One region of the Bacillus sp. UMB0893 genome, then DNA from elsewhere that is predicted to be linked to it. Evidence: riboswitches for the same ligand, from Rfam matches in the RefSeq annotation. Region 1 holds a riboswitch; the other holds the start of a gene.
What was found. Region 1 has a riboswitch for S-adenosylmethionine ahead of metK (methionine adenosyltransferase). Riboswitches for the same ligand answer to the same signal wherever they lie in the genome.
Positions count from the first base shown of each region.

Region 2: another riboswitch for S-adenosylmethionine. It lies ahead of CYJ36_RS14505 (alpha/beta hydrolase); the one in region 1 lies ahead of metK (methionine adenosyltransferase).

Region 1 covers NZ_PKLB01000002.1:52,965-58,635, reverse strand. The annotation lists gene asnB (asparagine synthase (glutamine-hydrolyzing)) at 1-1,777, opposite strand, end outside; gene metK (methionine adenosyltransferase) at 2,439-3,641, opposite strand; SAM riboswitch class I at 3,831-3,969, opposite strand; gene pckA (phosphoenolpyruvate carboxykinase (ATP)) at 4,277-5,671, shown strand, end outside.
Region 2 covers NZ_PKLB01000006.1:174,270-179,940, reverse strand. The annotation lists gene CYJ36_RS14520 (ATP-binding protein) at 1-304, opposite strand, end outside; gene metG (methionine--tRNA ligase) at 497-2,203, opposite strand; T-box leader at 2,293-2,566, opposite strand; gene CYJ36_RS14510 (AAA family ATPase) at 2,614-3,348, opposite strand; gene CYJ36_RS14505 (alpha/beta hydrolase) at 3,391-4,167, opposite strand; SAM riboswitch class I at 4,239-4,347, opposite strand; gene CYJ36_RS14500 (DUF4395 domain-containing protein) at 5,209-5,628, shown strand.

The sequences.
Region 1 (5,671 bases):
CTCCGATGCAATGCAGATCTAAAAGCTCGTTTACATAGGATTTATTTATGAAATCACCAGTTCCGCTTTCCCAAATAACGGCTCTCGCAAAATCGTACATTTCATCTTTCAGCCAATTTCGGATCGGTACTGGGAAGCCTAATTTTTTCCGATTTAGTACATGCGGAGGAACAAGGTCTCGAACTGCCTGCCGCAGCAAATATTTCGTTTCTCCGTGTCTGATCTTTAATTCATGCGGAATGGATGAGGCTATTTTAAATACCTCTTTATCAAGGAAGGGCACTCTTAATTCGAGCGAGTGAGCCATCGTCATTTTATCTGCTTTTACTAAAATGTCCCCTTTCAGCCATGTCATCACATCAATATATTGCATCTTGGAAATGCTGTCTAAATGGCTGACATCTTTATATAAATGGTCTGTAATGTCTGTTGGATTATATTGAATATCCATAGATATCAATTTTTGCTTTTCAGCAGCAGAAAAGATGTTTGCATTTCCAATATATCGATCTTCCAAAACTGTTGTCCCTCTCTCGATAAAGCTTTTCCCTTTCATCCCCTCGGGAAAGACAGTAGCAAGCTGCTTTAATTTTTGCTTAAATCCCTTCGGCAGATGACCGAAGATAGACAAATCAATTGGCTCTTTGTAAATGTTATAGCCTGCGAAAAGCTCATCTGCTCCTTCACCCGATAATACTACTTTCACATGCTTCCGTGCTTCTCTTGCTATAAAATAAAGCGGAATAGAGGCAGGATCTGCAACCGGATCATCCATATGCCAAATAATTCTGGGCAGTTCTCTTATAAATTCTGCATGCCCCACCATATAGGATATATTCTCCACATTCAGAGCATCTGCCGTTTCTTTCGCAACATCGATCTCGCTGTAGCCTTTTTGCTCAAAACCGACAGAAAATGTTTTTAATGAAGGATGGAATTCTTTTGCAATAGAAGCAATAATACTTGAATCCACACCTCCGGAGAGAAAAGACCCTACTGGGACATCACTGCGCATATGGACTTTGACAGAATCTATTAAGGTTTCTTGAATTTTTTCTTTCAGCTGGTTTTCATTTAATTGACGGGCAGGGTTGATTTGAGGCTTCCAATACCTTTCAAGCACTAGACTCTCACCTGTTTTTTTTGTAAAGAAATAACCTGGAGGCACTTTTTGAATATGCTCCAGCATCGTGCTCGGATCAGGCACATATTGAAAAGAGAGATAATGCTGAAACGCTTCATCATTAATGTTTGGATGCCTGTAGAAATCAGTTAAGCTTTTAAGCTCAGAGGCAAACATATTCATTTTTCTGTTTTCTATGTAATACAAAGGTTTGATTCCGAAATGATCTCTTGCACCAAAAAGAAAATGTTTTTCCCTGTCCCAAATGAGAAATGAAAACATTCCGCGGAGCAATTGAAGGATATCCGTTCCAAAAATGCTGTATAGCGCCACAATGATTTCTGTATCTGTATCCGTATTCAAATCACGGCCATGAGAATAAACCAGTTCTCTTAGCTCAATATAGTTATAGATCTCGCCATTGAACACAATCTGGTACCGCTGATTAATTCCATATGCAAGCGGCTGATGCCCACCTTGAACATCTATGATAGATAACCGTCTAAATGCAAGCATGACATAATCATCTTCATATCTCCCGCTATCATCAGGTCCTCTGTGTTCTATTTTACTGCTTGCCTTCTCAATGAATGTATCAAAATTTATATCACTTGCCTGTTTACGATAATCAATAATTCCAACAAAACCGCACATCTTATTCGCCTCCAAAAAAGTCTATCCGTACGTGAAACGAACTCAAGCAAGGTTTTGTTGCAATTTTTTACAAAATAAAACAATAAATTCATAAAATAAAGTGTTTGTGCTCATAATTCCTTTTAAAAAAAAATAAAAACCAACCTTGATAACGGGTAGTTTTCCCTGCGGCTGAAAGACTTTGCCCTGCTGACCATACCTGAAGGACTGAACGGCTTTTTCCGATTTCCAGGGTACCATTCTGCTAAATTGGAGGCTTAGATTTCGCTTTTTTCCGATTTCTAGGGCACCATTCTCCTCCATGGGTACCTGGATTTTATCTTTATCTGGTTCCAGGGTACCATTCCGCTCTATTGGGTACCTGAATTTCGCTCTTTCCGATTTCTAGGGCACCATTCTCCTCTATTGGGTACCTGGATTTCGTCTTTATCTGGTTCCATGGTACCATTCCGCTCTATTTCTATTATGCACCTGGTTTTTGTTTTTCCGAGTTCCGGGCACAATTCGGCTGAGAATGCTAAGATGGTTGGCAAACCAAATATCTTTTCACCTCGTATTTTAGTACTTCACTGAAAGATTTTTGGAATCCTAGGACCTTGGGTTATCATTTTCATAAAAAAAAGACGAGAACTGCTTTCGCAGTGTCTCATCTTTTATACTATTATTGATTTAAAGCTTGCTCTTTAAGGGCTTCCGCTTTATCCGTTCTTTCCCATGGAAGGTCAAGATCGTTACGGCCAAAATGACCGTAAGCAGCTGTTTGTTTGTAGATCGGACGACGCAAGTTCAGCATGTTAATGATTCCTGCTGGACGAAGATCAAAGTTAGCGCGAACAACATCAACTAAAACATCTTCCTTCACTTGGCCAGTTCCAAATGTATCGATTGCGATCGATACTGGCTGAGCAACACCAATTGCATAAGCAAGCTGAACTTCACATTTATCAGCTAAACCTGCTGCAACGATGTTCTTAGCTACATAACGTGCTGCATATGCTGCAGAACGGTCAACTTTTGTAGGATCTTTTCCTGAGAATGCCCCTCCGCCGTGACGAGCGTATCCGCCGTACGTATCAACGATGATTTTACGGCCAGTTAAGCCTGCATCACCTTGTGGTCCGCCGATAACAAATCGGCCAGTCGGGTTGATGAAGTATTTTGTTTCTTCATCAATCAACTCTTTTGGTACAACTGGATTAATAACATACTCTTTCACATTACGCTGAATTTGCTCTAAAGAGATTTCAGGATGATGCTGAGTTGAAATAACAATTGTATCAATTCGAACCGGCTTGTCATTTTCATCATACTCAACTGTTACTTGCGTTTTACCGTCTGGACGAAGATACGGAAGAATCTCTTCTTTGCGTACTTCTGTTAAACGGCGGGAAAGCTTATGAGCAAGTGAAATAGGAAGCGGCATTAATTCTTTTGTCTCGTTATTAGCAAATCCGAACATCAATCCTTGGTCACCTGCACCAATTGCTTCAATCTGCTCATCTGTCATTTTTCCTTCGCGTGCTTCAAGCGCCTGGTCAACACCCATAGCGATATCTGCTGACTGCTCATCAATCGAAGTAAGTACTGCACATGTTTCTGCATCAAAACCATATTTTGCACGAGTGTAGCCAATCTCCTTAACCGTTTCACGAACGATTTTTGGAATGTCTACATAAGTAGAAGTTGTTATTTCCCCAGCAACTAGAACAAGACCTGTAGTAACCGATGTTTCACAAGCAACACGGGCATTTGCATCTTTTTCTAAGATTGCATCTAAAATCGAGTCAGAAATCTGGTCACAAATTTTATCAGGATGACCTTCAGTTACAGACTCTGAAGTAAACAGACGACGTTGTTTAGTCATTAAAGTTTTCCTCCTCAAAAGGTTAAAAGATACGGAACTCATTCCCTTTCATATTTTGGCCATTCGGCAAAATAATTCAGTTGGCATGTTTTAGGAGAATCCACGAGTACGTTCAGGCAAAAAATATTTATAGAAATAAAAAATCCTTTCCCGCGAGGAAAGGTTATTTACTAAAATCGTAGCCTTTCGCTCTTATCGATCAAGGGCTTTCGCCTTGCATCAGGTTAGCACCTTTGCTCGCAAAAATTCTGACTTACGAGAATTTTAATAAATAAAGCAGGTTGCTGGGTTTCATAGGGCCTGTCCCTCCACCAGCTCGGGATAAGAGAATCCGTTCAAGGTCATATAATATCGTATATTTCCTCAACCTGTCAACAAAAAATGACAAGGTTTTCGCATTCGATTTTTCTTTTCCCTTCTTGTATGTTTCCACCAAATGACGAATTAAAAACACTTCCTATTATATATGTATCATTTTCATCAGAAACATTTAGCTACTTGTTCCATTTCATCAATTTCTACATAGAATAAGTTAAATAGTATAGACTATTTATTTTAATGTGTTATACTAATTGAGAAGAGTTACTTAATTAATAAAATAAAGAATAGAAATATAGGTAAAGGATGGGTATGGGATGAATTCTATAGAAATAACGAATGAGCTAGATCTTTTAATCAAAGGGGAAAATGCATTTCATAACTTATCAGTCCCGTTTCTTGTTGAAAAAGTATTAGAACGCAATGAAGGAATCTTGACTTCAACGGGTGCTGTCCGTGCAACGACAGGTACTTACACAGGACGTTCACCTAAAGATAAGTTTATTGTAAAGGAAAAATCAACAGAAGACAAAATGGAGTGGGGTTCTGTAAATCAGCCTTTCTCAGAAGCTTCATTTGAAAAACTGTACTTAAAAGTCATTTCATACTTAAAAGAACGCAATGAGCTCTTTGTTTTCAAAGGATTTGCAGGTGCTGACACGAAGTATCGCCTTCCTATTCAAGTAGTAAATGAATTTGCCTGGCACAATCTTTTTGCTCAGCAGCTATTCATTCAGCCAGAAAGCCAAGATGAACTGATACAGCATTCAGATCCATTTACAATTGTTTCTGCACCAAACTTCAAGGCAGATCCTGCAATTGACGGTACAAATTCAGAGACATTTATTATTATATCATTTGAAAAAAGAACGATCTTAATCGGCGGAACTGAATATGCAGGAGAAATGAAAAAATCAATTTTCTCTGTCATGAACTACTTGCTTCCTGAAAGCGGAATTTTATCCATGCATTGTTCTGCAAATGTTGGCCAGGAAGGCGACGTAGCTCTCTTCTTCGGGCTGTCTGGTACAGGCAAAACAACTCTATCGGCTGATCCAAAACGCAAGTTAATTGGTGATGATGAGCACGGATGGTCTAATGCCGGTGTTTTTAATATCGAAGGAGGCTGTTATGCCAAGTGCATCAACCTGTCCCGCGAAAAAGAGCCGCAAATCTTTGATTCAATAAGATTCGGATCTGTACTTGAAAATGTCGTATTGGATGATGAAACAAGAGTGGCTGATTATGATGATACATTCTTTACTGAAAATACTAGAGCAGCTTATCCGCTTGAGGCAATGGATAATATTGTTCAGCCAAGTATTGCAGGCCATCCGCATACGATTGTCTTTTTGACAGCCGACGCTTTCGGAGTTCTGCCTCCAATCAGCAAATTGACAAAAGAACAGGCAATGTACCACTTCCTTAGCGGGTACACAAGCAAGCTTGCTGGTACAGAGCGCGGCATTACATCACCTCAGGCAACGTTCTCAACTTGCTTCGGATCGCCTTTCCTACCGCTTCCTGCTACAGTTTACGCAGAGATGCTGGGGCAGAAAATCGATGAGCATCAGGCGAATGTATTTTTAGTAAACACTGGCTGGACTGGCGGAGAATACGGTGTTGGCGAAAGAATGAAATTAAAATATACCCGTGCAATGGTTCAATCTGCACTTGAAGGTGAATTGGACAACGTTGAAACGGTAAAAGAT
Region 2 (5,671 bases), on a different contig from region 1:
GATGTGAATAACGAATGCCATTTTTATTCCCTACTACAATGAACTCAGCGCCTGTTTGTTTCCTGATCTCTTCTGCTAAAGGCTGGATCGTTTCGGAAGGATTGTCAGATTGAAATGCATCGATAATGGTTGGCATGAGGGCGACGGTTTTTGATAACTCCAGTGCCATCCTTCCTTTATTTTCTTCGATTTGTTTGCTTTCCATATAGCTGAAAAAACCTGTCAGCAGCAGGATCAATAATAACCCCAATAAAAGAACCAGCCCGAGTATTTTAATCTGTAAAGACACTTTTATCGTCTTCAGGCAGCATTCCTCCTACTATTAAATCCTTTTTATCTTAATTTTCTAATCTATTGAACTTATTAAAGAAAGAATACAAGTAAATTCTGCATACGTCAAAGAACCTTGTATTGGTTGTTTTAATTGCTTTTAATTTTCAACAAGTGAGGGAATCTCAAAAAGACCGGGCAAACATTAGCCTGGTCTTCCTGAGATTTAAGAGCCCAATCTAGAAACTTCCTCTTCTATCCGGTTTATATCAATCCGTTCAAATAATGGTTTAACTTGGCTCAGCTCAATTACTGAATCAAGCGGAGTATAGGACCACTTATCAGCTTTCAAGCCCATTAATTCTTGAATTTCTCTGCTCGAAAATGGCAGAAATGGCTGCAGTAAAATAGATAAGTTTGCAATGGCGACAGTGCAGGTGAAGAGTGTATTTTCACAAGCAGCAGCGTTATCTTTAACAGAAATCCAAGGTTTTTGCTCATCAAAATATTTATTCATGCGGCGAATAAAAGAAAAGAGATGGTCGAGGGCTGCTTTAAATTGCCCGCTTTCGATTTGTTTGCCAATCGTTTGATAGAGCTGATTTATGTTGCTTTCTACTTCGCTGTCAAGAACCGCTGGCCTTACTATTGATGAAAAAGACTTTTCGATAAACTTAAATGTCCGATTTACTAGATTCCCATATGCGCCGAGCAGCTCACTGTTATGAGAGTGGATGAACTCACGCCAGGAAAAATCAGTATCTCTTTTTTCAGGAGCATTTACAGTTAAAAAATATCGTATGGAATCAGGATGATAGTTCTCCAATATTTGCGGTACCCAAACTGCCCAGTTCTGGCTTGTTGATAATTTTTTCTTTTCAATTGTGAGGTATTCGCTTGAGATGATATGATCTGGAAGATGCAAGCTGCCAATCCCCATCAAGATGCCAGGCCATATTATTGAGTGAAAGGGGATATTATCCTTACCATGAACATAATAGGCTTTCGTACCTTCACTCCAAAAAGGCTGCCAATCCTGCTGATTTTCCACTGACCATAACTTGCTTGCTGACAAGTAGCCTGAAACAGCTTCGATCCAAACGTAGATTTTTTTCTCCTCATAACCCTTTATAGGAACAGGTACGCCAATCGGAAGATCTCTTGAGGCAGCCCTGTCCTGCAGCCCTTCGGATAAATACCGCTTTGTCAGTTTGATGGCATTATCGCGCCACAGCTGTTTGTTTTCTGCCGATGTTGCATACTTTTCAAGTTTTTCCTGCAGAGCTGATAGTTCAAAGTAGTAATGTCTTGTCAATTTTAAAGCGGGCTCATGAGCGCAAAGCTTGCATGTTTTATTTATGAGATCTAGCGGATCGAGAATACTTGCACAAGCATCACACTGATCCCCTCTTGCATGAGCTGAACAATTCGGACAAGTTCCCTCTACAAACCGATCAGGCAAAAATTGTTTACAGTGACCGCAGTAAGCCTGGAGCGTTTCTTTTTCATAAAGAAAGCCATTATCTAAAAGGGTCATAAAGATTTCCTGCACAGCTTGATGGTGATGCTGGTGATCTGTACGAGTATAACAGTCATAGGTAAATCCAAGTTTTTGAAAAGAATCGGCAAATTCCTTATGATACCGGTCAGCAATGACTTGGGCCGGTACATTTTCCTGCCTTGCTCTGATTGAAATGGGCGTTCCATTGCAATCACTGCCTGAAACGTATAATACCTTTTCCCCTTTCAAACGATAATATCTTGCTAAAATATCACCGGGCAATAGACTTGCGATATGTCCGATATGCAGAGACCCATTTGCGTAAGGCCATGCTCCTCCAATAAAAATAGACATTTCATTATCCTCCTTTTGAACATAAGGTCTGTTTTTGCATAGATTTTTTTTATTCGTATATCGACTAAAGCCGTATATAGGAGGATTTCGTGCTTTTTTCTAATAAATTTTTATAATGAATCTTAGAAAAGAGCCAACAAAAAAACCTCGTCCATAGACTTAATAAGTCTAAGGACGAGGTTTGATTTCGCGGTACCACCTTAGTTTACAGATTACTCACATAACCTGTCTTCATTCGTACGGAACATGAGAAAATGTCGATACGCAGGCTGTTGTAACGTCAGCCACCACGTCACAGCCTACTGATGATGACAGTTGTCATGATGTTCGGTGTGAAGCTCAAAGGTCATTTTCTGTGAAGGATTTCTTGCTTCTTTTCAGCTCCCGAAGCTCTCTGGATAGACGTCCGACTCACATACTTTTCCTTATCAATGCTTTTCATGTTTTATATAGTTTATCCAAAAAGAGGAAAAATGTAAATAGTCAGATTATTCTTCTTTGAAAAGCTCCTTCAAAAATTTCTCGCGGTTTTCCAAAAAGTACTTCGTAATCTGATAATGATCCGTTTCAGTATAATTGATTTCTGCAATACGATCCTCATCGAAATTCAAGATACTTGCCCCAGGATATCCAAGCAAGATGGGGGAATGAGTGGCGATAATAAACTGTGTGTCGCCATCTTTTGTTAAGTCATGCAGGATGCGGAGCAAGGTCAGCTGCCTTGTTGGTGAAAGAGCGGCCTCTGGCTCATCCAATAAGTAGACGGCTTTTGTGCCGAAGCGATTTAGAAAAAGAGATAGAAATGATTCGCCATGTGATTGATGATGAAGGGATTTTCCACCATACGGTCCAAATACATCACCTGACCAGGGATCTTCATTCAGTTCCTCCAAATAAGATGCAAACTGGTAAAACGATTCTGCTCTCAGGAAAAAGCCATTCCTAACCTTAGGCATCCAGGCAAGCCTGATATACCTTCCCAGGTCCGATTGAGAGCTTCTCGTTTCGTAAAGATGGTGGCTGCCGCCCGCGGTATTAAAGCCGCATTGATAAGCAATCGCCTCCATCAAAGTGGATTTGCCCGAGCCATTTTCCCCGACGAAAAAGGTAACTGGACTTTTAATTTTGATCTCATCCAAATTGGAAATGGCAGGAATGGAAAATGGATATTCTTTAATTGAAGGTACTTCTTCTTTGATTAATCGAATTGATTTTAAGAACATTTTATCACCTGTTCTTAGTTTAACAGGAATTATAGCTGCAAGTCATCGGCTTACAGGAATTTCAATTTCCGGATGACAGCACATGCGAATATAATCTGCTGTTTGATTCGCAATAATCTCTTTATCGTAATCCATCGAAGCTACATGATAGGAATTTGTCAGACTGATGATTTGTTTCATTGGGGAAGAAACGGACTCAAAAAGAAAATCAGAGCTTTCCGGCGGAACGACATGATCTTCCTCAGATTTAAAAATAAGAATGGGACATTCTACATCGGCAATTTTTGATTTTGTGAATGTAATCAAGCCTAATAGCTTTTTAACAGCAGTGATAGGAACAGCTGAGTAAGTAATTTCTTCAATTCCCTCCGCTTTTATATCTGGTTTTCCTTCAGGTATGAAGCGCGGCTCTGTCTTATCCCGAAAAAACTCATATCCAGGTACGTCCAAGGCTGCATTAATCGTTATAACGCCGCTAATTTCCTTATGTTTGCCCGCTAATTGAACAGCAAGCGTTCCACCCATGGATTGACCGGCAATAAATACGTTCTTGCAGACTTTTTTCAGCTTTAAATAAGCCTTTTCCAGATCTTCAAACCAATCCAAATAACAGCAATTTTCAAGTTCTTCAGCATGTGTTCCGTGGCCCTTTAGCCTGGGAGCAAGGACAGTAAAACCTTTATCAGCAAGCAATTTGCCAAGTTCCCCGACACTTTGAGGCGTTCCGACAAATCCGTGGCACAGTAAAATTCCAATCTCATTGCCTTTATGAAAAAAACTTTCTGCACCAGGCAGAACAGGGAATATCGTTTTACTCATCTTTCGTTCCTCCAATTCAAGCAATTATAAAAGAAAACCCTCTCTTCCATTGGCAATAAAGAGAGGGTTTTTCTTTATCAACCAAAGCGCGATGCTTTGCTGGTGGGAGCACCTTTTCCGTTCTTACGGTGGTTGCTGTGAAGTCATGGAGCCAGATCTCTCGTTCACTCTTGATAATTTATTTAATTCTGATTGGTTTAGTTGGTTTTAATGATCTTATCACGAGCAGCTTTTAACTGTCAATAGATTATGTGAAAGCGGAAAGCCCGAGAATTTAGTACTTCAATTTGTCGTTTTGGATCAGTGAAAATGGAGAGCTGATTTAGTTAGCTCATCATCCAGAAGAAAGTGCACCAAAGTGGGTGTTTGGTGCACAAAGAGTGCTCTTCAACCATAAGAAAGTGCGTCAAACTGGAGATTGCCGCACAAAGTTAGCTCATCATCCAGAAGAAATTGCGCCAAACCGGAGTTTGCCGCAGAAAGTTAGCTCACCATCCAGAGGAAAGTGCACCAACCGTAGTTTGCCGCACAAAGTTAGCGCATCATCTAGAAGAAAGTGCGCCAAACCGGAGTTTGTCGCACAAAGTTAGCTCATCATCCAGAAGAAAGTGCGCCAAACAGGAGTTTGCCGCAGAAAGTTAGCTCACCATCCAGAGGAAAGTGCGTCAAACCGGAGTTTGCAGCACAAAGTTAGCTCATCATCCAAAAGAAAGTGCGCCAAACCGGAGTTTGCCGCAGAAAGTTAGCTCACCATCCAGAGGAAAGTGCGCCAAATGGAGTTTGTCGCACAAAGTTAGCTCATCATCCAGAAGAAAGTGCGTCAAACCGGAGTTTGCCGCACAAAGTTAGCTCCCCATCCAGAAGAAAATGCGCCAAACAGGGGTTTGCAGCAATTTAGTACCCTAATATGGCATTTTGTGGCCGAGGAGTACCTCATTCATGCATTTTTAGGGCAGTGAAATCGCCCCTGAAGCATTTATCTTCACAAATGACAAAAACAGGAGTAAGATACTTATATTCCAATCAGACAGGTGGGGTTTTATGAAAACAATTCCTAAACCTCTTGTATTAACAAATCAATGGTTTATTGTTTTATCCGTTGCGGCAACCTGGATATCAGGTTTGGGGTGGATTCTTCTTATCCCTCTTATTGCAGGCATTATGGGTCTTCTTTTTAAATTTAATCCGGTTATGAAAACGGCGAAATTGTTTTTGAAGAAGCCTATGTCAGAATATATTCCAGAGGATTTTGATCAGCAGCAGTTTAACCAGGCAATTGCAGTTATTTGCCTTAGTCTTGGATTCATTGGCTACGTTCTTAACTGGATGATCCTTGCATACATTTTTACAGCAATGGTCGCTCTCGCTGCATTCATCGCCATTTTAGGTTTTTGTATTGGCTGCTTTATTCGGTTCCAGTGGCAGCAATATCGTCATCGGAAACTTTCAAAGCAGGCTTAAAAAAAGTGTTGACTTTCTGAAAATACGAGAGTAAAGTAAGACT